Regions from separate parts of the Methylophaga frappieri genome, predicted to be linked through region 1. Evidence: predicted binding sites of a transcription regulator. Region 1 holds the regulator's gene; the other holds the start of a gene.
What was found. Region 1 encodes PhoB, which activates phosphate uptake and scavenging genes when phosphate is short. Its sites were predicted from a motif close to GNNTGTCATAAAACTGTCANAT; they were not measured.

Region 1 (6,450 bases):
GTAATATCTTCGTTATAACCACATTTGCGCGTCGCTGAAAAAATGGCATCGACCTGCGCCATCGTCAGCCCTTCAATGGGGTTATCTTTGTGCGCGAACACAGCAAGTGCATCGATAGCAACTGGAATCGCCGTTGGTTTGTATCCATATTTCTTTTCAAACGCCGCTTCCTCGCCATCTTTCATCTTACGGCTCATTGGACCAACATTTGAAGTACCTTCAGTCAAGGCAGGAGGTGCCGTTGATGAACCAGCCGCCTGAATCTGAATGGTCACATTTGGGTATTCACGTTTGAATTCTTCTGCCCATAAGGTCATCAGATTAGCCAGTGTATCGGAGCCCACACTGGACAAACTGCCAGAAACGCCACTGGTTTTTTCGTAGGTCGGCAAATTGGGATCAACATCTGCAAAGGTGGTCGCAGAAAAAGCCATTGCCAGCGCCGCGCCGAGCCGAGCGATTTTTTTGGTGAACATACTGGGTTGAACTCCCTAGGTTAAATGAAAACGTTTCAACGCTGTCTACGCTGAACTCCTGAGGCAGTATCACGACAAACTGTGACAAGGGTATGAAATCTATATTTCAATTTTATGACATGCACCGGTAACCGGCCTAACGCCGCTACACATCGATTTTGTCCATCAAACTATTATTAGTGAACACACAGCGAAAACGGGTTCCCACCCCCAATTCACTATCAATGACCAATTCGGCTTGATGTCGTTGTAAAACGTGTTTGACGATAGCCAGCCCCAATCCAGTCCCCCCCGTTTCCCGGGCACGACCACTATCAACTCGATAAAAACGTTCTGTGAGTCTTTCTAAATGATGTTGGGCAATGCCCTCACCTGCATCCTGTACTTCAATAATGCCGCCAGCATTCTCAACTGACCAACGCACTGTGATAGCAGTCTCTGCCGGGGTGTACTTGACCGCGTTATATACCAGGTTGGACACCGCACTTCGGAGTTCATCGGTATCGGCTAGCAACCACTTTTTAGAGTCACAGTGCAGCGTAATCTGATGGTTTCGAAAATGTTCTAGTCGCTGGGCATCAGCAACAATACTGCTTAATAATTTGGCCACATCGGTTGGGCGCTGCTGTAACGGTTTTTCACCGGTTTCCAGTTGAGACAGTGCCAGCAAATCCTTAATCATGTAATGCATTCGCTGGGTCTGTCCCTGCATCACCGGCAATGCTTGTCGCCACATTTCTGGCTCACTTTCTACTGTAAAGCTCTCCAGATAACCTCGCAACACCGTCAATGGCGTGCGTAACTCGTGTGAAACATTGGCGACAAAGTCACGCCGCATACGTTGCAACTTAATCGTTTGCGTAATATCTCGCGCGATCAGTAAGCGATCTTTGTTCGAATAATTGACCAGCTTCAGCTCTAATTGCATGACCGGATTTTCCGGTGAGACGACATTGGCAAGGCCATTTTGATTTTGCGGATCATCCAGCAATTGCTGGAAAGCCGGATCTCGAATCAGGTTATTTACCCGCACTCCCGCATCACGCGGCCAGTGAATACCCAATAGCAGGCGAGCGGATTGATTGGCCCAATCCACTTGGCCAAACTCGCCTAGCACAACAATAGCATCGGGTAAGGCAGCAGACGCATTTTGAAACCGTTTCAAATAAGCTGCGAGCTTTTTTTTGCGGCTGCTACTTTGGCCACGCATTCGCTCAATACTGCGACAGACTTCGTCAATCACTCCTTCACTCGACGGTGGCAGGTTTTTCTTTGGCTTTTGTAACCACTTCAGGAGTTTATGCCATTTGGCTTGCAGCCAGAGCAAATAAACCAGGGTGGCCAGAAATAAAAAGGTCATCATGTGACCCAAAATCAGCCCCAAAAAACCCGCTAGACTGATCAGCGTGATCAGGCGCCAGTAATCCCATGACATCCTAACGTGGCTCGCTTAATCGGCAGAAAAACGGTAGCCCACACCACGCACGGTTTGTATCAGCGCATCATGTTCCGTGGGTTCGAGCGCCTTGCGTAACCGGCGAATATGAACATCAACCGTGCGCTCTTCAATATAAACCGTATCGCCCCAGACAAAATCCAGTAATTGAGAACGATTATATGCCCGGTCAGGATTTTTCATGAAAAAGTGCAATAGCCGAAACTCGGTTGGCCCCAAGTCGACTCGCGAGCTATTCACCGTGACGCGGTGGCTTTTTGTATCCAGCACCAGGGTGCCTGATTGTAATTTCTGTCCATCATCATCTGGGGTACGACAGCGGCGCAACACAGCTTTAATCCGAGCGACCAGCTCTGGTGGCGAAAATGGCTTATTAATATAGTCATCAGCCCCAACACTCAGGCCTTTGACCATATCTTCGCTTTCACCTTTAGCGGTCAGCATAATGACAGGGATCGATGACCAGAATTCATTCGCCCGCAGCCGACGGATAAACTCAATACCATCAATACCTGGCAGCATCCAGTCCAACAGAATCATGTCGGGTTGCTGATTTTTCAGCCATTCCAGGCCCTGCTCAGCATCTCGCGTGGGTTCGCAATTAAAACCTGCCTGCTTGAGGCTAAAACTGAGCATATCTCGGATCGCTGCATCATCCTCAACCAGCAAGACGGTCGTTGCCATATATAGTCCATCCTAATATTAGGGTTTGGGCAAAGCTTACCGAGCAAATATGACAATTTGATAACAAGACGGCAAACCACCCAGTCTTTATGTGTACTCTGTCATAAAATCGTCATTTTTAAACGGGTTAAGCGTTATCTTGTTTCGTCAGATAATGACATGGGATGACGATGCGACTTAAACCATAATGCCGCGAATCATGTAAAACACCATCGCCGCAATAACGGCTGCAGATGGCACGGTAATCACCCATGCCGTGACGATTTTTTTCACCATATCACGTTTAACAAACAACGTTTTCTGTTCTTTCTTCAACACCTTTTTGGCTTTTTTGATGGCCTCTTCCTCTTCATCAATCAGCCGGTATAGTTCTGTAATACGCTGATATTCATCGACACTCTTGCCGCTTTTGCTTTGCAGACTTTTCAGCTCCTTACGTAATGCATTGAGTTGCTTTTTTTCATCTTTCAGATCGGTTTTTTCCTGACGAATCGTATTTTCCAGCTTATTGGAATCATCTAGCCACTCGCGGAGAAACCCCACGCCAAATACGCCACCAATGGCGACGTGTGTGGTAGAGATTGGCAAACCCAACTGACTGGCAATAATCACTGTCATCGCGGCAGCCATGGCAATGGCATACGCACGCATTTGATCCAGCTCGGTGATCTCCCCTCCCACGGTCCGAATCAGACGTGGCCCATAAAGACCTAATCCCAAGGCAATACCCAGTGCCCCCACGGCCATAACCCAAAAGGGGATACCAGTCTCGGCCGAAATGCCACCGGTCATAATGGCATCATTAATCGCAGCCAGTGGCCCGATTGCATTCGCCACATCGTTGGCGCCATGAGCAAAACTCAGTAAGGCAGCGGCGAAAATCAAGGGAATGGTAAATAACGTATTAACACTGTGTCGATCATTATTCATCTGCGGCAATTTATGGCGAATGTTACGTTTCACCAAGGCAAAAACCAGTACCGCCGCAACCAATCCCGCCAGCGCGGCGCCAACAAACCCCGGTTTACTGCTCGCCTCAATACTGACCAGCGGCAACCAGTTCAATGCCCCAACAAAACTCCCCCAGACTTTCGATAAGCCTTTTAAAATCAAATAAGTCACGAAAGCCCAGGCCATCACGGCAACATAAACCGGGACCCATTTATGGGACGCACCGATTTTATCGTCACGAAAAATGATGGTTTTTTTTATCGCCAGCAAAAAGCCCGCCGCTATCAATCCGCCCATCAGTGGCGAGACAATCCATGAGCTGACAATCGCGATCATGGTTCCCCAGTCAACGATAGTAAAGCCGGCAGCCGCAATCCCCGCCCCCATGACACCGCCAACAATTGAGTGGGTGGTAGAAACAGGTGCACCAGCAAAAGTGGCCAAATTTAACCACAATGCGGCAGCCAATAAAGCCGCCATCATAGCCCAGACAAACTCATCGGTATTTTGACCAAAGCCTTCGATATCAATAATGCCGTTTTTAATGGTTGAGACCACTTCACCACCGGCGATAAATGCCCCTGACGCCTCAAAAACCATCGCTATCAGAATGGCCCCCCCCATCGTTAACGCACGGGAACCGACCGCTGGCCCCACATTGTTGGCCACATCATTGGCCCCAATATTCATTGCCATATAGGCACCAAACACCGCAGCAATGGCAAGAAACAGATTATTAGGAACACCACCACTGGTCGCAAAGCTGAACGCCAGTACTGCTGCCAAAAAGAATAAGGCCGCGCCAATTCTGGTTATTTCCGCATGACTTTTTTTGTAGGCCTGTTTTTCGATCTTGTGAATGGTTTTAATTTCCACACGTCACCCGTTTGCCGTAAAAATTCCGCCAATTATTACAGTTTAAAGACAACATGGCACCCCACTCCGATCTTCATGCAACCCTGCCCTGTTACAATTGTCTGTGATTACGGGACTTAGCTGGCTTACAAAAAAATGAGACGTTTTTTCTGGATTTTTTTATTGCTATCGCTGACTGCGCCGACGCAGGCGCGTGAAAGCATTCTAGAACAATTGGGATTTGGCGATCGCAATGCGCCGCCAACCGTTGATGAAGCTTTTCGCTTCAGTGCTGAAATCAGCGATGCAAACACCATTCTGCTTGGTTGGCAGATTGCGGAAGGCAATTACCTCTATAAAAATAAAATTGCCGCCCAACTTGACGCTGACAATGCAGACGTCACACTCGCTGATTTACCTCTGCCAGAGGGAGAAAACAAAGACGATGCCTATTTCGGCCTGACCGAAGTTTATCATCATGATCTGCTTCTCGATGTGCCGGTAACACGCCCACCAGAAGCACAATCGGTCATGCTGGCAGTGACTTATCAGGGGTGTTCAGAAACATTCGGTATTTGTTATCCACCGGAAACAAAAGTGATTTCATTGCAGTTGCCTGTGCTGACGACACGTCAAACCGCCAGCAAACCGGAAGCGACGGTGGCTGCTTCTGGCTCTCAGCCTGTGCCTGACCAACAAACATTGGCTGACAAGCTAGCGACGAACAATCTGCCGCAGATCCTGCTGGCATTTCTGGGGCTGGGTTTATTGTTGTCATTGACCCCCTGTGTTTTCCCGATGATCCCTATCCTGTCAAGCATTATCGTTGGCGAAGGGCCAAATATCTCACCGCGTCGAGCTTTTGGTCTGTCGCTGGTTTACGTGCTCGCCATGTCCGTCACCTATACCATTGCCGGTGTCTTAACCGGCATGTTGGGGGTGAACCTGCAGGCCTGGTTGCAAAATCCTTGGGTCATTGGCGCATTTTGTTTAATTTTAGTTTGGCTGGCGTTGTCCATGTTTGGCTTTTACACACTGCAGCTACCCGCCAGCCTCCAGCAAAAGCTGCACCAGATAGGGCAACAGCAACGTGGTGGCAAATGGCTGAGTGTGGCCGTCATGGGTTTGCTGTCCGGGTTAATCGTAGGACCTTGTCTGGCGCCCCCACTGGCTGGCGTATTATTGTTTATCAGTCAACAGGCGGATCCTGTTCTTGGCGGCGCAGCCCTGTTTGCACTGAGTCTGGGCATGGGCATACCTTTAATGATACTGGGCACATCTGCAGGACATTTATTGCCGCGCGCCGGCAACTGGATGGACAGTATCAAGGCTGTGTTTGGCGTCTTGCTACTCGGGCTTGCCATCTGGATGCTGTCACGTGTCATTCCGACCCCGGTCACCATGGCACTATGGTCAGCACTGCTGATCATCAGTGCGGCCTATCTTGGGGCGGCGCAAACTTTATCGCCACTGGCATCAGGTTGGCAAAAATTTAAGCAAGGCGTTGGACTGCTCGTTTTGGCAAGTGGCATTATTCTGTTACTGGGCGTGGCCAGCGGTGGGCAGTCTGTATTGAAACCATTACAACACTGGTTTTCAACAGAAACAGGCAGTGAAGCGAAAACACTGCAATTTACGCTTGTGGACAGTCCGGAATCCCTGCAAAAAATGCTGGCAACCACGGCACAACCTGTGATGCTCGATTTTTATGCTGACTGGTGTACTGACTGTAAAAATATGGAACAAACCACTTTTCGTGATAAGTCGGTGCAACAGGCTTTATCCGGTTACACCTTGCTCAAGGTAGATATGACCGATAATACCCCTGCCCATCAGGCTATTTTGAAACAATTGAAAGTGTTCGGCCCACCTACCTTGGTTTTCTACGATGCTAATGGGCAAGAGTATGCTGGGCAGCGACTGATTGGCCATGTATCCGCGTCCGAGATGCAGACCCATCTTGCCCAGATCAATCGCTGACGCCTGGTTTGTAAATGCCATTAAAAAAACCCTATTTGGACGTTATTT
Region 2 (6,450 bases), 890 kb from region 1:
TCAATGGGCTGACGTCGAATACCGAGACGACTAAAAATATCTTGCTCCGCTGCGATGTTAGCCCGGCTGCTGAGAGGCATTTGTAATGCACTATTAAATTGACAGGCCTGAATAGTCAGCTTTGGCAGCATATCGGCGACGTCCGCACCTCTGGTGGTACCGCAGGACATAGCCACAATTCGGCCCTTATCAAAGACGACATGACATGCCTTATTATCAGTTGTAGTTAAAAATAATGTGCCCGAATCCCCTTCAGCACAGTGACGGAGAATAATGCAGAATAATTCGGTTGTTTCCAGCATAAAGCCCCTTTACCAAAAAATGGCGATTCAGGATTCCTCATCGGCTTCATTGCACTCTTTTTTACGCAGACGCTTTGCCAATCCACCATGTAATCGGCATCTATCGGCGAGCGCCCCCATTCCCCAAGCTTCAGGTGGTCGAATTGCCACGCTGCGTTTACAGAGTTTGCCACCGGGTAAACGTGCTCCGCAAGCGGGACGATAGCGTTTTACTTTTTCCCAGCCTTCCAACGTTTGATGTGCTTTGCGAATTGCTTTGACATCACGGGCTGAAAGCTGGTCTTGAATGACAGGTTGCGTGGTCTGATCTGTTTGCCGCCACCAATAGCGAACTACGGGTACCGGCAGCCCAAAGCGGCGGGCTAGATCATCCGGTTTTCTGAAAATTTCTCGTTCGAGCAGAAAGATCGCGGCCGCTTCTAGGCGTGCCGTAAAGTCACGGCTTTGTTCAGGTGTCATGCGGGTAATGGGGTTTACGAAGGGCAATGACCTCTTCGGTAATATCGTCAACTTGATGTTCAGGAATCGCTACATCTCGAATCGAAATCCCCGCTCTGACCACGGATTGTGGATCGCCACTGACTAACGGGTGCCAATTTGGTAAAGGCTCGCCTTCTGCTAGCAAACGATAAGCGCAGGTATCCGGCAACCAATCGAAATAATGGGCATTGGCGATACCAAGTTCAATGCATTCTGGCACCCGTTGTTGACGATTTGGATAATCACTGCAGCGGCAGGTATCAATATCGAGCAAATTACACGCCGCACGCGTGTAATACATTCGACCATCTTGCTCATCTTCCAGCTTTTGTAAGCAACAGCGACCGCAGCCATCACACAAGGATTCCCACTCATCGTGGCTCATTTGGCTCAGACGTTTATGTTTCCAGAATTCGGTGGATGTTTTATGCTGGGCGGACATGGCAAAGACTCTTTCACATTTGGCATTGCTTGGATTCGTGGTGTTCATTCAATACGCCGCGTTATGATGTCCGGATGATTTGGCTGCACCCCGAAACCAGCTTGCACAAGATAGCAGATATTCCTATTCGACAACACCAAATGGTAGGTCGTCACAAATCTGTCATTAAAGGATCTTAGACTTCTCCACATGGAAAATTCAATTGATTTAAGTAGCCCCGAACTATTCTTGAACCGCGAAATCAGTTTGCTGGAATTTAACTGGCGGGTTTTGCAGCAAGCACTTGATCCGAATGTGCCTTTGCTGGAGCGGCTCAACTATTTGTGTATTTCCAGTACCAATCTGGATGAATTTTTTGAAGTTCGAGTTGCCGGCCTGATTCAGCAACTGGAAATTGGCGATCCTTACCTTGAGGCGGATCAAATCAGTGCGCAGGAAGTATTGAGGCTAATCAGTGCACGTGCCCATGAGCTTGTTGAAGAGCAGTACACGGTATTGAATGAAGTGCTACTTCCGGAACTGGAAGTTCAAGGCATTCGCGTACTGCCCCGGGCAATGTGGACGGAACAACATAATGCGTGGCTGGAAAAATATTTTCAGGAAGAAATTTTGCCAATCTTGAGTCCAATCGGACTCGATTCTGCCCACCCTTTCCCACGCTTACTTAATAAAAGCTTGAATTTCATTGTGTCATTGGTCGGCAAAGACGCCTTTGGACGGGATCGAGGGTATGCGATTTTGCAGGCACCGCGCGCGCTGCCACGCGTGATCCAACTACCGGCAGAGTTAAGTGATTCCGGCCAGTATCACTTTGTCTTTTTGTCATCCATTATTCACGCGTTTGCTGAGGATTTATTCTTTGGCATGAAGGTCAAGGGCTGCTATCAGTTTCGGGTTACCCGCAATAGTGATTTAGCCATTGATACTGAAGAAACCAGTGACTTGCTGGCCACCATTGCGGATGAATTAACCCATCGCAATTATGGTGATGAGGTTCGTCTGGAAATTGCGCATAACTGCCCGGAAGACATGGTAAATTTCCTGCGTGAACAATGTGGGATGCATCAGGATAACGTCTACCTGGTCAATGGGCCGGTTAACTTGAGTCGTATTCAGGCATTGCACTCGCTGGTTGAACGCCCGGATATGAAGTTCAAACCGTTCACACAAGGTCGTGCCAGAGGCATGACATCAGATGCGGACTTGTTTGCCAGCATCAAAAAACATGATCATTTGCTGCATCACCCCTTTGAATCTTTCGGCCCGATTGTGGATTTAATCAAACAGGCGGCGGCAGATAGTAGCGTTCTGGCAATTAAACAAACGCTTTATCGAACCGGCGCCAGTTCACCAATTGTTGATGCATTAGTGGCTGCGGCACATGCTGGCAAGGAAGTGACGGTAGTGGTAGAGCTACGCGCCCGCTTTGATGAAGAAGCCAATGTGGCATTGGCTGCCAAATTGCAGGAAGCCGGCGCCCATGTGGTTTACGGCATTGTTGGCTACAAAACACATGCCAAAATGTTGTTGATATTACGCAGAGAAAACAATAAGTTACGCCGTTATGTGCACCTTGGTACCGGTAATTATCATCGTAGCACTTCGCGAGTATATACCGATTACGGCCTGTTAACGTCGGATAAGCAGATCGGTGAAGATGTGAATAATTTATTTATTCAACTGACCAGCTTGGGTAAGGTGCCGGGCATGCACAAGTTACTGCATGCCCCTTTCACACTGCATGAAAGACTGTTGAATAAAATTGATCGAGAAATTGACCATGCGATTCAAGGCAAACCAGCCCGAATTATCATCAAGGTAAACTCGGTGGTAGAACCTGAAATGGTACAAGCGTTTTACCGGGCATCGATGGCTGGTGTGAGGGTTGATCTGATTGTGCGTGGTATTTGTACTCTCAAACCTGGGGTTGAAGGTATTTCTGATAATATTCACGTGCGCAGTATTATTGGTCGTTTTCTTGAGCATACGCGTGTTTATTATTTTGAAAATGATGGCCAGCCTGAAGTCTGGTGTGCCAGTGCAGATTTGATGAAACGAAATTTGCTGCGCCGTGTGGAAACGGCTTTTCCCGTTGAGTCAAACAAATTACGGCAACGCATCATTGAGGATCTGCTGCTCTATCTGGCCGATAACAGTCAAGCATGGATCTTATCGCAAGATGGTCGTTATAAACGTGCAGATACTCCAGAGGATGGTGAAAAAATTGCAGCGCAGTCACGCTTGCTGGAGCAAATGGCCGCCCAATTTTAATGAATAAGCTGGCTTTTTTTAATCTCAAGGGCGGTGTAGGTAAAACGACCTCTGCCGTGAATATCGCATGGCATGCGGCGCAGGATGGCATTCCAACATTGCTCTGGGATCTTGATCCGCAAGGTGCCGCAAGCTGGTTGCTGCACCGTAAAGCAAAATCTAAAAGTGAACCCAAGAAAGTCCTGGCAGGTAAAACGGCAATAGGTGAACTGGTCAAGGCTACCGATTATCCTAATCTGGATATTATCCCTGCCGATTTTTCTTTTCGTGAATTTGATGTCTTATTGTCAGACATCACAGATAAGCAAAATGCGGTAGACAAATTACTGGCGCCATTCAGTGAGCGTTATGCTCTGATAATTCTGGATTGTCCGCCGAGCTTTTCGACATTAAGTGAACAAATATTTGATACGGCGGATGTGTTGTACATGCCGCTAATACCAACCCACTTGTCACTGCGTACTTTTGAGCAAACACGCGACTTTTTCAAACAGCACAAGCTCAAACCCAAACGGCTTCGGCCTTTTTTTAATATGGTTGATCGTCGGCGATCGCTCCATCGGGTCATGATTTCGCATCCTCCCAAAATGCTCAAGAACGGATTACAGTCGACAATCCCCTACGCGGCAGTAGTGGAACGAATGGGCGATTTCCAGGCACCATTAGGTAGCTTTGCAGAAAACACGCCCGTTGCGCAGGCTTACGCTAATTTGTGGCAAGAAATAAAAGCAGATTTCCCCTAGCTAAACTTTCGCAGTTGCCAGCAATAGTGAATTTTAGGGCGACGTGCAAAATCCTCAGGTAGTGTTGCTTTACTGAGGTCTGTAATTTCAAATTGTGTTAATGACGAGTCGTCTAAGCGAAAATCCTGACGATTGGTAGAGAACCAGATTACCCCTTCTGCACTCAATAATTTTGCCAATTTGTTGAGCATATCTGCATGATCGCGCTGAATATCAAAGATGCCCGTCATTTTGCTGGAATTAGAGAAGGTAGGCGGATCGATAAAAATGACATCGAATTGCTGTTTTTCTGCAACCGCCTGATCCAGCCAAGCGGTAACATCGGCCCGCAAGAATTGATGCTTGTCATTGGTTAACTGATTCAACGCTAGGTTATCTTTTGCCCACTGCAGGTAGGTATTTGACATGTCTACAGTTAAGCTGGATTTGGCGCCCGCTGCTGCTGCATAGACGGTCACACTGCCGGTATAAGCAAATAAATTTAACAACGATTTACCGCGGGCCTGTTGACCAATCATTTGTCGCGTAAGGCGATGATCAAGAAACAAACCCGTATCCAGATAGTCGGTCAGATTAACCCAGAATTTAAGACCATTTTCCCGAACAGCAAAACGTTGATTGAGCGCCGCCTGGGTTTCGTATTGATCACTACCCCGCTGTCGCTGACGATATTTTAATGTGATATCGGTGGCAGAGACGCCTAAAACATCAGGAACGATTTTCATTATTTCCTGGAGTCGGCGGCTCGCTTTTTGTGGGTCAATTTCTGCTGGCGGGGCATATTCCTGAACATGAACTTTGTCGCCATAAATATCAATCGCAGCAGCATAGTCCGGTAAATCAGCATCATATACGCGATAACACTCAACATCTTGTTTGCGTGCCCATTTGGCAAGGTGTTTGGCATTCTTTCGCAGCCGATTGGCAAACATGGTGGCTTGCTCTGACAGTGTGATTGAAGGTGAAGTAAGCGTGGAATGCGTTTCTGGTGGGACGTCTGTAACGCCAGGCCATGGCGCTGGCTTTATGGGTTGACTGGTCGGCGCGGTGGCTTGCTTAGCCGGTTTCGGGGCACGGTAGTACAACACCTCACAGGCAATCGGCCCATTATCAAACGGACGCTGTTCAAATAGGGTCAGTCCAGTAAATTTTCCTAATGCCGCATTGTCGGTAATAATTGCTGTGCGCCAACTTGGCAATTTTTCCGACACAATATTACCGATGCTATCAAAGAGATAATGTAACTTGTCAGTATCGCCCATTCGGGTTCCATAAGGTGGATTACAGACAAATAAGCCTTGGGCAGGCAGTTGTCGACTAACCGCAGTCCAATCCAGTAAACGGCGATGTTCGACTTGGATATGCTCGGCCAGCCCAGCAGCGTTTATATTTTCAGTTGCGGCGATAACGGCCGTATCGTCTTGATCACCACCTGTTAGATGCGGGAGCCGTGATAAGCCGCTTAGTCGCCGTCGTTCTGCATCAGCCCGGAGCTGTTGCCAAGCCGATGCATCATGTTGTGGCCAGTTCAGAAAGCCAAAGTAGTGACGGTTAAATGCGGGGGCAATATCCGCCGCCATCATGGCCGCTTCAATCAAAAACGTACCACTACCGCACATAGGATCGATGAGTCCCCATCCTTGGCGCGCCAGTTTCGGCCAGTCAGCGGCAAGCAATATTGCGGCGGCAAGGGTTTCTTTGAGTGGTGCAATAGTCTGTTGAACACGATAGCCACGTTTATGCAGACTGTCTCCAGACAAATCAATACTGACAATGGCTTGATTGTGTTTAACATAAACATTGACACGTAAATCGGGCTGCCCTAAATCGACGGATGGCCGTTTACCGAATTGCTCACGAATCTGGTCAACAATGGCATCCTTCACCTTTTGCGCACCAAACTGATTGTGTTGCAGCTTTGAGCGAAAACTATTGAAATCAATCGCCAGTGTCGCCGATTCATCTGTCGCTATATGCGTCGACCAATCAATGGTTTGAATGCCCTGATAGAGCTGCTCAGGCGTCTCAGCCATAAACCGGGCAACCGGCATCAAAACCCGCACGGCAACACGCGACCATAAACAGACTTGGTAGGCTTGTTTAAGCGTTCCGGTAAAACGAACGCTACCCGTTTCTTGCTTGGTGTTGGTAATGCCAAATTGACGGAGTTCGTCGCTGAGTAAATCCAGCATGCCGCGAGCAGCTGTGACAG

Region 2: the regulator PhoB is predicted to act here: its motif matches at 1,371-1,392, upstream of ppk1 (polyphosphate kinase 1).

The regions. Positions count from the first base shown of each region.
Region 1 is NC_017856.1:1,824,710-1,831,159, forward strand. Features, by position in the region: gene Q7C_RS08745 (PstS family phosphate ABC transporter substrate-binding protein) at 1-476, opposite strand, end outside; gene phoR (phosphate regulon sensor histidine kinase PhoR) at 622-1,911, opposite strand; gene phoB (phosphate regulon transcriptional regulator PhoB) at 1,927-2,616, opposite strand; gene Q7C_RS08760 (inorganic phosphate transporter) at 2,794-4,443, opposite strand; gene dsbD (protein-disulfide reductase DsbD) at 4,579-6,402, shown strand.
Region 2 is NC_017856.1:18,583-25,032, forward strand. Features, by position in the region: gene Q7C_RS00105 (hypothetical protein) at 1-302, opposite strand, end outside; gene Q7C_RS00110 (hypothetical protein) at 330-761, opposite strand; gene Q7C_RS00115 (YcgN family cysteine cluster protein) at 751-1,224, opposite strand; gene ppk1 (polyphosphate kinase 1) at 1,414-3,495, shown strand; gene Q7C_RS00125 (ParA family protein) at 3,495-4,238, shown strand; gene rlmKL (bifunctional 23S rRNA (guanine(2069)-N(7))-methyltransferase RlmK/23S rRNA (guanine(2445)-N(2))-methyltransferase RlmL) at 4,235-6,450, opposite strand, start outside.